Regions from separate parts of the Staphylococcus sp. Z5-21 genome, predicted to be linked through region 1. Evidence: riboswitches for the same ligand, from Rfam matches in the RefSeq annotation. Region 1 holds a riboswitch; each other region holds the start of a gene.
What was found. A riboswitch is a leader RNA that binds a small molecule or an ion and turns the genes downstream of it on or off. The one in region 1 is predicted to bind S-adenosylmethionine.
Positions count from the first base shown of each region.

Region 2: another riboswitch for S-adenosylmethionine. It lies ahead of M1D64_RS01475 (aminotransferase class I/II-fold pyridoxal phosphate-dependent enzyme); the one in region 1 lies ahead of metX (homoserine O-acetyltransferase MetX).
Region 3: another riboswitch for S-adenosylmethionine. It lies ahead of M1D64_RS01260 (MetQ/NlpA family ABC transporter substrate-binding protein); the one in region 1 lies ahead of metX (homoserine O-acetyltransferase MetX).

Region 1 covers NZ_CP096462.1:13,274-17,493, forward strand. Annotated here, with positions in the region: gene serS (serine--tRNA ligase) at 1-962, shown strand, start outside; gene M1D64_RS00050 (AzlC family ABC transporter permease) at 1,278-1,979, shown strand; gene M1D64_RS00055 (AzlD domain-containing protein) at 1,976-2,305, shown strand; SAM riboswitch class I at 2,417-2,515, shown strand; gene metX (homoserine O-acetyltransferase MetX) at 2,577-3,545, shown strand; gene M1D64_RS00065 (DUF2232 domain-containing protein) at 3,811-4,220, shown strand, end outside.
Region 2 covers NZ_CP096462.1:319,868-324,087, reverse strand. Annotated here, with positions in the region: gene M1D64_RS01480 (D-lactate dehydrogenase) at 1-871, opposite strand, end outside; gene M1D64_RS01475 (aminotransferase class I/II-fold pyridoxal phosphate-dependent enzyme) at 897-2,054, opposite strand; SAM riboswitch class I at 2,111-2,219, opposite strand; gene M1D64_RS01470 (aggregation-promoting factor C-terminal-like domain-containing protein) at 2,481-3,227, opposite strand; gene M1D64_RS01465 (PTS sugar transporter subunit IIC) at 3,754-4,220, opposite strand, start outside.
Region 3 covers NZ_CP096462.1:279,403-283,622, reverse strand. Annotated here, with positions in the region: gene M1D64_RS01265 (L-lactate dehydrogenase) at 273-1,205, opposite strand; gene M1D64_RS01260 (MetQ/NlpA family ABC transporter substrate-binding protein) at 1,249-2,067, opposite strand; SAM riboswitch class I at 2,157-2,263, opposite strand; gene M1D64_RS01255 (CPBP family intramembrane glutamic endopeptidase) at 2,409-3,164, opposite strand; gene panE (2-dehydropantoate 2-reductase) at 3,378-4,220, shown strand, end outside.

The DNA of each region.
Region 1 (4,220 bases):
TTCACGACGATGTACCAGAAGGTGCTACGGATGAAGATAATATAGAAGTTAAACGTTGGGGTACACCTAGAACTTTTGAATTTGAAGATAAAGCACACTGGGATTTAGTAGAAGAGTTAGAGATGGTTGATTTTGAAAGAGCAGCTAAAGTCTCTGGTGCGAGATTCGTATTCTTGACAGGTGACGGTGCACAATTAGAGAGAGCGTTAATGAACTACATGATTACGAAACATACGACACAACATGGCTATACGGAAATGATGGTACCACAATTAGTTAATGCCGATTCTATGTATGGTACAGGTCAACTTCCTAAATTTGAAGAAGACTTATTTAAAGTAGAAAAAGAAGGCCTTTATACCATTCCAACTGCAGAAGTGCCATTAACGAATTATTACCGCAATGAAATCATTGCACCTGACGTATTACCAGCTAAATTTACAGCTCAATCAGCTTGTTATCGTAGTGAGGCTGGATCTGCTGGTCGTGATACACGAGGACTTATTCGCTTACACCAATTTGATAAAGTTGAAATGGTACGTATTGAAAAACCTGAAGATTCTTGGCAAGCACTTGAAGACATGACTCATCATGCAGAAGCGATTTTAGAAGAACTTGGTTTACCATATCGCCGTGTTATCTTGTGTACAGGAGATATTGGTTTTGGTTCAAGTAAAACATATGATTTAGAAGTTTGGTTACCAAGCTATAATGATTATAAAGAAATCAGCTCTTGTTCAAATATTACAGATTTCCAAGCACGTCGTTCAAACATTCGCTTCAAACGCGATAAAAATGCGAAACCAGAATTAGCGCATACTTTAAATGGTAGCGGGTTAGCTGTAGGTCGTACCTTTGCAGCTATCGTTGAGAACTATCAAAATGAAGATGGCTCAGTTACAATTCCAGAAGTGTTAGTTCCATTTATGGGTGGTAAAACAGTCATCCGTCCGACTAAATAAAAAACTGAAAGTAATGCTAAAAACGCGTAGCGACAATAGGTCCTATGCGTTTTTTGTGCACTATCGAAAGGGTAGGGGAGGTGTAAAAAGTATAAAATAGCAAATATGATTAGGCGGAATTCAGCTATATTTTAGAGGTATGTCTTAATTATTTCTAAAAATTCAGAGAAATATAAACAACGTGTGTTTAAGCTTTTTAAGACAATCGTTAGTCTAACCTCACACAAACGGATGTCTAAAGATATTGCGCATTTAGAATGAGTTGTATTAGAATTGATATATTATTTTTGAAGTGCCATGAGAGGGTGGGTGTGTATGGAAAATGAAGCGCATGTAACATTTAAACAAGGTGTCAAAGCGTGTATTCCTACCTTGTTAGGATACGCAGGCGTGGGTTTATCTTTTGGAATTGTTGCAGTTGCTTCAGGATTTAGCTTGTTGGAAATTATTTTACTGTGTTTGCTTGTATACGCAGGCGCAGCACAATTTATAATTTGCGCGCTTGTTATTGCAGGTACACCTATATCCGCAATTGTATTAACTGCGTTCATCGTCAATTCTAGGATGTTCTTATTAAGTATGACACTCGCGCCAAGCTATAAGGATTATAGTTTACTAAATAGAATTGGGTTGGCAACACTGGTAACAGATGAAACATTTGGGGTTGCAGTGACACCACATCTAAAAGGCGAAAAAATTAATGATCGATGGCTACACGGTTTGAATATAACAGCTTATGTTTTTTGGACGATTGCATGTATTATTGGTGCTTTATTTGGTAAGTACATCCATGACCCAGACGCATTAGGCTTAGACTTTGCAATAACGGCTATGTTTATTTTTCTTGCCGTCTCCCAATTTGAATCAATCAGGCGCTCAAAAGTTAAGATTTACTTAGTTCTGATTATTTGTGTCATTGTGATGATGTTGGGATTAAGTTTATTTATGCCATTATATTTAGCAATTATTTTAGCTTCTACAATAACGGCAGCACTTGGGGTGGTGATGGAACGATGACGACAACGATACATATGTTAACGATTATTATTTTATGCGGAATTGTGACGTGGTTGACTCGAATTATACCGTTTGTGATGATTTCTAAAGTTCATTTATCTGAACGTGTAGTCAAATGGCTCTCCTTTATCCCAATTACATTGTTTACAGCGTTGATTATTGATGGTGTCTTGGTCCAACAAGATGGTGTAATTGGATACACAATCAATATGGCATTTTTGATAACGATGATACCTACGATTGTAATTGCCATCGTTTCAAGGAGTTTAACGATAACGATTCTAAGTGGGATTATTATTATGGCATTGTTGAGATGGTTTTTTTAAAGAATATCATTGATGAAACACAGGATATCCGTTAGAATTAGAATAATTAGAAAATTATGATATTTCCGATTTTTAGTCTGTCATACTTTCGTTTTATACAATTAAAATCAAATCTTATTTCGAGAAGCTGAGGGACTTGGCCTAGTGATGCTTCAGCAACCGGCTGTGTAGTACGGTGCTAAAACCAACGATACACTCGAATGATAAGTAATTATAACTTCTTACTTATTTTATATGAGTGAGAAGTTTTTTATTAAGTAGGAGGGAAATCATGACGAATTATACGGTAGATACTTTAGAATTAGGGCCTTTTACAACGGAATCTGGAGAACTCATATCTAATTTGAAACTACGCTATGAACATGTGGGGTTGAAAGGACAACCTTTAGTTGTTGTCTGTCACGCTTTGACAGGTAACCATTTAACATATGGGACAAATGATCAACCAGGATGGTGGAGAGGTATCATTGATGGGGGCTATATGCCTATCAATGATTATCAGTTTTTAACTTTTAATGTAATTGGTAGTCCGTATGGTTCAAGTTCGGCATTAACAGATGCTGATTTCCCTCAAACGCTCACGTTAAGAGACATTGTACGTGCAATTGAAATAGGCATAGAAACGTTAGGATTTGAACACATTAATATTCTCATTGGTGGTTCTTTAGGAGGCATGCAAGCGATTGAATTATTATATAATCGCAAATTTAATGTCGATAAAGCCGTTATACTTGCTGCAACGGATAAAACATCATCCTACAGTCGAGCGTTTAACGAGATAGCGAGGCAAGCCATTCATTTAGATCCTAAAAATGGTATGAGTATCGCTAGACAATTGGGTTTCTTAACTTATCGATCATCTAAAAGTTATGATAAACGCTTTTCACCAGATCAAGTTGTCGCCTATCAAAAACATCAAGGTGATAAGTTTATGAATCATTTTGATTATGCATGTTATTTAACACTGCTGGATGTCTTGGATAGTCATGATGTCGATAGAGGACGTGATGATGTGGATGAAGTATTCCGTAATTTAGATACGAAGGTTATGACAATGGGCTTTACCGATGACTTACTTTATCCTGATGACCTTGTTCGAGCAGTCGGCGAGCGCTTTAAATTTCATAAACACTTTTTCGTTCCTGACAATGTAGGACATGATGGATTTTTACTTAACTTCAATGATTGGGCGCCGAATCTATATCACTTTTTAAAAGTCTATAAAATCAAACGTAAATGAACTAACTAAATAGATTTAATTTTTGGGATGTGCCGGTTGTCTTCTTACTACTAAATAGAGGTGAGAAACAAGTTGGTTACATCCTATTTTTGTGTGAAATATAAATAAGTTGTTGTTAGTGAAGAAGCGATTGATATATAACAATGATTTCTAAGGATTATAGTGAAGGTGTATTTTCTGAATAGAACTTCTATATAAAATGGGTTGCCAATAATTGTATAAAAGTTTTAAAGAGGTTAAAATAAAGGGTATAGTCAAAAATAGTATGGGAGTGGCGAATTTGTTTTCTAAAATATATCCTAAAGCAACTGTGCTTAGTATTCTAACGCTAATCGTAGTCGCTTTGGCTTTGCATATATTACCACCGCTTGGTCTTGTATTGAGCGCGTTTGCGACAATTCCGGGCATTATCTTATGGCATAAATCAATTGAATCATTCGGATTGACAGCTGTCGTAACGGTTGTATTAACAACTTTACTGGGTAATATATTTGTATTAAGTATCATGGTCCTCGTGCTCATTACGAGTTTCGTTGTTGGCCAATTATTAAAAGAAAGAACATCTAAAGAACGTATACTATATATAACGACTACATATATTAGTATGATTTCATTAATTGCATTTATGGGACTGCAAACGTTTGATAAGATACCAAGCGCGACAGTTTTAATGAA
Region 2 (4,220 bases), 310 kb from region 1:
GTCGTTCAATCAATTGCTTTAACATATCATCATTAAATGCTGTATGACGTTGATCACTAGGGAACAAGCCTTTTTCACCTTCATACGTATCTAATGCTGCACCTTTTATCAAACCTCGATCTAAAGCATCGATTAATGCGCTTGTTTTCACAATTGTACCTCGAGCACAATTAATAAATACAGAACCTGGTTTAAATTCATTGAATAAAGTTTCATCAAACAAATAATCATTTTCCTTACTAGCTGGAATATGTACTGTTACGATATCTGCATTTTGGATTGCTTCATTGATGGTACTTGCATAAGTTAAAAAGCTTCTATAATCATCATTAGGTGCAATGTCATAAGCCGTTACTTCAGCGTCAAATCCTTGCGCAAATATCTTAGCAACAATTGAACCAATGCGACCTGTTCCAATGACAGCAACTTTCAAGTCTCTAATAGAACGTGATAATATATCCGGTTGCCACCTAAAATCATATTCAGCAGTTTTTTGTTGAATGTCATTATAATTACGAACTAGATTGAGTGCTTGTGACACAGTATATTCCGCAATTGAATGTGGTGAATAAGAAGGTACATTACTAATAATCAAATTATATTTTTCCGCCAATTCAAAATCATAAATATCAAAGCCAGCACTACGTTGAGCAATTTGTTTAATCCCAAAATCATGTAATTGCTTATAAATGGTTTCGTCCAATGGTATTTGTTGCGAAATAGACACACCATCAAATCCTTTTACACGTGAGACAGTTTCACATGTTAATAAATCTTCATCTAAATCGACTTCTACTTTATGCTTATTAGACCAAGCTTCAATGAAAGCTTTATCCTCATTTCTAACGCCAAAAAGTTTTATACGCGTCATGTTAGCATCCCCTTTAAAATTAATGTTATTCATACAGATGTCTCAGAGATTGGATTCTCTCGGCAGCTACTTTCAATTGCTCATCATCAAGCGCTAATGATATACGCACATAGTTTTTACCATGTTCACCAAACGGAATACCCGGTGCAACAAGTATGGATTGCTCTTGTAATAAATAGTCAACAAATGATTCCCCGTCAAAATTTGGCGGCGTTTTTAGCCACAAGAATATACCACCTTTCATCGGTTCAAATGGAATATTTTCTTCCTTTAACTTCGCTTCAAAAGTATCCCTACGTTGTTTGAAAATATTACTTTGTTCGTCCAAGAAATCATCATAGTGATTCAATGCATAGGTCGCTGCATCTTGTAACGCACCAAACATACCCGCATGCGTGTGTGTGTGATATTTTTTCAACGCTTGAATGATATCTTTATTGCCTACTGCAAATCCAACTCTAAAACCGGACATATTATATCCTTTAGATAATGAAAATACTTCAATCGCTAAATCTTTTGCACCTTCTGTTAGTAAAATACTCGGATTTTTATGATCAAACCCAAATGCACTGTACGCAAAATCATGAACTATTTTAGTCTTTGTACCTTTAAATTGCGCTACAGCCTCATCAAATACAGCTTGTGTAGCTACTGATCCAGTAGGATTATTTGGATACGTTAAATAGACTAATCGCGTATTTTTCAATATATCCCTATCCACTTTATCCCATTGAGGCAAGTAATATGGTGGTTCTAATACGAGCGGTTGTGGATGTGCATCAGCTAATAAGACACCCGCCTTATAATCTGTATAACCTGGATCTGGTAGTAGTACATTTTCACCAGGATTAACAATACAAGATGGTAAAGCTACCAAACCATTTTTAGTTCCGTACAAAATACAGACTTCATCGTCTTTATCTAACACGACATCATATTGCCTTTGATAAAAATCTACAATCGCTTGTTTAAAAGTCTCTTTACCATGAAATGCTACATACTTTTGATTATTTGGCTCTCGCAATGCATCTGTAAAACAATCAATAATCCCTGTTGGTGTTTCTCCATCTGGTATACCTACCGCCATATTAATTAAAGGTAACGGCCCATGTTCAACAGGCTGCCCCATCGTTTTTGCAAAATAACTATCTGGTACTTGTGCTAATCTATCCGAAATCACCATCAAAGTCCTCCTAAAAAAAACTATATACCTACGAAAGTGGCATATAGTTTACATGTCACCTATCTTTCAAGTAGTGTTACTTGTTGGACGAAGCACAGTACTTCTTTACAAAGTCTGTTGCTGAAGCTTCACAGGGCCAATTCCCTCAACTTCTCTGGATAAGTTTTGCTTTTAAATTACTATTAATTTTATCAGAATATTCAAACATGTCAATGCAAAAAAAGGGAGTAGGACAGAAATCAAATTTTCTAATAGAGATTTCGTAGTCCTACCCCGGCAAGGATGACTAGGATTGAAAAAAGCTTGATATAAGTGTATTTTCAATCCAGTCATCTACTGCCTAATTGAAAAAGAACCTAAGACATTAATTTATGTCTCAGGCTCTTATATTTATACCACCAAACCGCGTGTTCAGTGCTATAAATCCTACCACCAACCGTGTGAAGCACGGAAAGATAACGCTGCGTCTACTGAACCATAACGCTGTTTAGCGTAGTTTAACATACCTTTAGTTTGATCAGCTACTGAACCAGTACCCCATGATTCTTTAGTTTGACCTAAACCTCTGTATCCAGCTGAGTTAACAGCGTTTGGATTACCACTTGATTCAGGTAAAACGATTGAATTCCACATAGCTTCTGAACCACCAGCAGCTAAGAATTGAGCTTTAACTGATCCACCAGTTGAAGCAGCTGAAGTTTGAGCAGCTTTATAAGTTTTTACTGCAGCACTTGTTTGTGCAGTTTGAACGTTTGTGTTAGATGAAGCTTTAGGCGCTTCAACAGCTGCTACTTCAGTGTTGCTTGATTGTTGTTGTGTACGAACTTCGTTAGCTGAAGTTTCGTTAGTGTGTGTAGTTGCTTGAGCAGTTACATCTTGGATAGTGTTAGAAGATGCACTTTGAGCACCTGCAGTTGTATAATTCCATGACCAAGTTTGGCCATCAGAAGTGAAAGTATATTCGTTTCCACCTAATACGAAATCATAGTTATACGCACCAGCGTGTAATGGTTTTTCATTTAATTGCTCTGGGTTGTTTTGAGCTAAGTCAGCTAAATGCGCTTGGTCGATATTTTCTTCTGATGCATGCGCTTGATTGTGATCAGCTGTTGCTGCATATCCTGTTACACCTAATGCTACTGCTAATGATGATGCTAAAATTGTTTTCTTCATAATAAAAAAAATCCTCCAATTAATTTCTTTTTAAATTAAATTATATTTTCGTTAAATTATTTATCGTATGTGCTGAAATCTTTTAAATTTAATGTCTTATCTTTTTGCCACAAATAATATACCATAAATTTCGTTCAGTTATATTACACTTCCTTAACAAAACGTTACAAATCAAATTCCACTTTGTAACATTAGGACATATTTGTTTTATTTTGTAATGCTAAATAACTATTGATAGATAAAAGGATATTATATGAGTATATGATATAAAGCGATTAAATAAATTTACATTTAAGAAAATCATATATTCTGAAATATTACAAATCACACTTTTGTTACATAACTGTAAAATAACAAAAAGACAAAAAAATTATATTTTGGAGTAAAACTTGCAAATTTTTTTGTTTAAATTAAAAAAAGACCACTGATGTGTGGCCTTTTTTAATAATTTTATATTTTTTTATGTAACGACAACCTTATGCTTTATTACAAAACATGACACACATTTTAAGCAAATTGTGTAACCTTACGCTAAGAACTTGAAGATTTCTCTATCATATATTTTCAATATCTTCATATATAACGTATTAATTAAATACCCCATAACAAATGGTACGACAAAAAATGCAATAAACACAAAAACTAAATTCAATATTATTGAATGTTCCATAAATCTAAAAGCACTGATCGGTCCAACTAGTCCGATAATACCAAAACCAGCTGATTCCTTTGTACCTCCAATACCAATTAACCCACCAACTAAACCTGTAATAAGCGCATTGGTAAAAATAGGTAACAATATAATAGGATGTCTGACCATATTCGGAATCATCATTTTGACGCCACCTAAGAATATCGTAAGTGGTACACCCGCTCTATTTATTTTAAGTGTGCCTGCTACTAATGCACCTTCACACGCAACAATACCTAGTGAAGCTGAACCTGCAGCTAAGCCACTGATACCAATAGCTAAAGCAGTCGCAACTGTGGAAA
Region 3 (4,220 bases), 270 kb from region 1:
GTAACGCTAAAGTGTGACATCACACATACTCATAAAAAAGGCAGGGCCATATCACTATGGCCCTGCCTTTTTTACACGTCTCAGAATACTTACCTCACACAAACCGAAGCCTAACCTCAGTGTAATTTCCTACAACCTTCTATTCATCACTATATTTAAGTATATTGTAGCCATTACCGGATTGATAAACAAGATAAGCATTTATTTTAAATATAAAAAACACGCATTCAAAAGAAAATATCTAATGAATGCGTGTTTGAAAGTTTTAATCGCTATTGTTGTGCTGTATGAATCGTTTGTCTAATATATTCATATGCTTCTTTAAGTTGGCGTTCTTCTTCTTTGTCTAATGTTATCGCAAATCTTTGAACAATACCCTTTTTATCTATTAATGTTGGTAAACTAAATGCACCATCTTCTAAGCCATATTCTGCACTCAGGGAAGTCAATGGTGTAATTGTTCTCTGATCCAATGCAATGGACTGTATCAAAAATGATGTCACTTTTGATATCGCTGCGTTGGTCCACCCTTTTTGATAAAAAACATCCATCGACACTTCGTTGATAATGGACGAGATGTGTGACTTATCAATTGCTGGACGATCACTTAATGCCTCAAATTCCGATAGTTCCATACCATGAATATGCACTTTACTCCACACGGGGATTGCATGTTGACCATGTTCCCCAATGACAAAAGCTTCCACATTATTTGGATCAATTTGATAATGATCGGCTATAATTGTTTTAAATCTTGATGTCTCTAGAGCCGTACCCGTACCAATAATTTTATGGGCTGGGTAATCTATTTGATTTGCAAAGTAAACCATAGAATCTACAGGATTAGATATCAGAATCACAACCGCCTCTTGCGTCACTTCAGCTATTTGGGACATTATGCCCTTAATGATGTCGTGATTTCCTTGCGCTAATAAAGTACGGTCACCATTATTTTTATCGGTTGCTTCACTCGCAGCTATGACGATAAAGTCTGCATCCGTTAAGTCTTGATAGACACCGCTACGAATCTTGATATGTGCAGTATTTATCAGTCCTTGCGAGTGACTATGGTCAAGTGCTTCACCACTTGCCACGTCCGCTCTATCATCAATTAAAATAATCTCTGAAAACAAATTCAGTTGCTGTACATCTGTAAGTACTTGCGTACCCACTTTTCCTAAACCAATAATACCTAGCTTAGACATAATCGAATCACCTTCCTCTTCAATCTATATATTACATGATTATTTATTTTTCATACGGAATAACATCTTGTCCATATTTATCAGTTATAAATTTCTTCATCTCTTTAGATTGTAAAACTTTCATAAGTTCTTTGAATTTTTTATCGTTTTTATGTCCTTCTTGTACGGCAACAATATTCGCAAATGGTGATGATTTTCCTTCTATAGCAATTGCATCTTTATGTGGTGTTAGACCATTATCAATCGCATAATTAGAATTCATTATCACTGCTGCGCCTTCTTTACTATTATAAGTTTTAGGTAAGAATTCCGCACCTTGCTTGTTATTAAATTTCAAATCTTTTTTATTTTCTACAATGTCATCAAACTTAGCATCTTCAATACTGACACCTTTTTTAATTTTGATTAAGCCTTTATCAACAAAGAATGACAAGAAACGACCTTCTTCAGCAGGATTGTTTGATACATAAATGGTAGAACCTTTAGGGATATCTTTAATGTCTTTATATTTTTTACTATAAACGCCCATCGGTGTCGTGAACACTTTCCCGGCTTCTTCTATTTTATAATTATGGTCTTTCTTTTCTGCTTTAAGATACGGTGTATGTTGAAATGCATTCGCATCAACATCTCCTTTATCTAATAATTTATTAGGAACCTTATAATCATTAACTGTTTTTATTTTTAAATCATAGCCTTTCTTTTTCATTTCTTCTTTTGCATGTTCAAGTACGACGCCATGGGGGGCTGGCGAAGCAGCAATCGTAATTTCCTTATCCTCTTTTTCACCATTCGATTTACCACATGCTGCTAGTATAATCGTTAACACAAACAATGAACCTAAAATAAACCATTTTCTCATAATACTTTCACTCCTTAAAAATTTGTTTCAACGTACTTATATGTATAAAAAAACTTTCTCTTAATAAATCAAGAGAAAGTTTGCACTTTCTCTCATCTCCAAAAGTTAAATAACTTTTTGTGACTTAGCACCATTTCGAAAAATCGACGGTTGCTGGGTTTCATCGGGCACATCCCTCCACCACTCTTGATAAGAGTCAATCATATGTATGTTTAGTGGTTTAATCCTAGCATTATGCTCAAGATTAGTCAATGAGTTTTTAGAAAATTCTAAACACTAACACGATAAAATATACCTGTCCTTCACAAAGAAGACAGGTATATCACTAAGAATTATGTAAATTACATGATAATCATGAAAATATACGCTAATAAATTATTCAAAGCATGTAACGCAATGGCTACAGCTAAACTACGCTGCGATTTCATATATACATATACAATACCAACTGCTATGGCAAGATACATCACAATTTCTAATGGAGATTTAGCTTCTGTTACATGTAAAGATGCAAACACAATAATTGAAATAACAGACATAACATAGAAATTTAATTTCTTTCCTAATTCGCCAATAATTAAATGTCTAAATAAAAATTCTTCTGTCATTGGTGCAATAATTACAATTGAGAAAAAAGCTAATATGGTTGATACAGGCGTAGCAAACATTTCCTCCACCATTTTGTCATTTTGTGTTTCTTCAAATTTCCAATGTTCTGGTGCGAATGCATTTACTAAATATGGATAAATTTCTTTAAACACTATAATAACGATAAATGTAATGACAATGAGTTTCCAGTGTTGCTTAATATTTTGTAGCCCCTGTTTCCACGATTGTCTAAATGAATGTCTATGGAATAAAATCCATAACGCGAATATAATTATAAAGGCAATCATTTCCATTAATATGCCTGGCGTACCTGAAAAGTTAGCATTAAAGTTAGCGTTATTTTTCCCTTGCGTTTCATTGATTCCGATCATGATTGTTAAGATGACTATAGATAAACAAAAATTACCTATCAAATAAATAAACGGTAGTAGAAAATCTCTCCCTTGTATATCTTTCCACTGATACTTATGATCATTTTTAAACGACATTGGAACCCCTCCATGTTTGTAATTAGTGAACACTTATTACATTGCACAACCTTTATTGATTTCAAACATATATTTAAAAATAAAATATATTGTCCCAACTACATCTATTGAATTATTTGAAAATTATTTTCATATGCGTATATGCCCCTCAAATGTGGTATATATACATCAATTAACAAATCAACACACATAGCGTATAAGGAGTTGTATTCAATGCGTATATTAGTATTAGGTGCTGGCGGTATCGGAGGCTATTTTGGAGGCAGATTAGCCGAAAGCGGACAGAACGTGACATTCTTAGTAAGACCCAAACGCAAGTCATTTTTAGAAAGAAATGGATTAGCCATCCACAGTGAGCAGGGAGATTATCATTTCAATCCTCAACTCATTACAAAAGACGATCGCGTAGCGCCTTTCGATGTTATTTTACTTTCTTCTAAATCCTATCATTTAGAGCAAGCCATGACAGATTTGAAGCCATTTGTCGATGGTCATACTGCCATCATTCCATTATTAAACGGTGTCGCACATATTCCACAATTACAATCTATCTTTGGTAGAGACAAAGTTATGGGTGGCTATTGTGTGATAGAAACAACATTAGATAGTATGGGAGAAATCATACAAACAAGCCCTTTTGATAAACTCTTTTTTGGAGAACTAGATGGAAGTAAAAGTGAACGCGCACAAAAAATTGCACAAGCATTTTCTGAAACAAAGGCAGAATTCAAATTAAGCACTTCAATCGAGCAAGGCATGTGGCACAAATATTTAATGATTACTGTGTTATCCAGTATCACAACATTAATGCATGCGCCTATTGGTCCTATTCGAGACAGTGATGGTGGCATTAACTTCGTTCGCTCTTTATACAATGAAGTCGCTTCGATAATGCGTGCACATCGAGCGCCACTCGCAGACGATATTGTATCACAATATATGACATCATTTGATCAGTTATCATACCATTTTAAGACTTCTATGCAACGTGACATGGAAAAAGGATTAAATATTGAAACAGATCACTTACAAGGTTATTTATTAAACTTAGCCGAT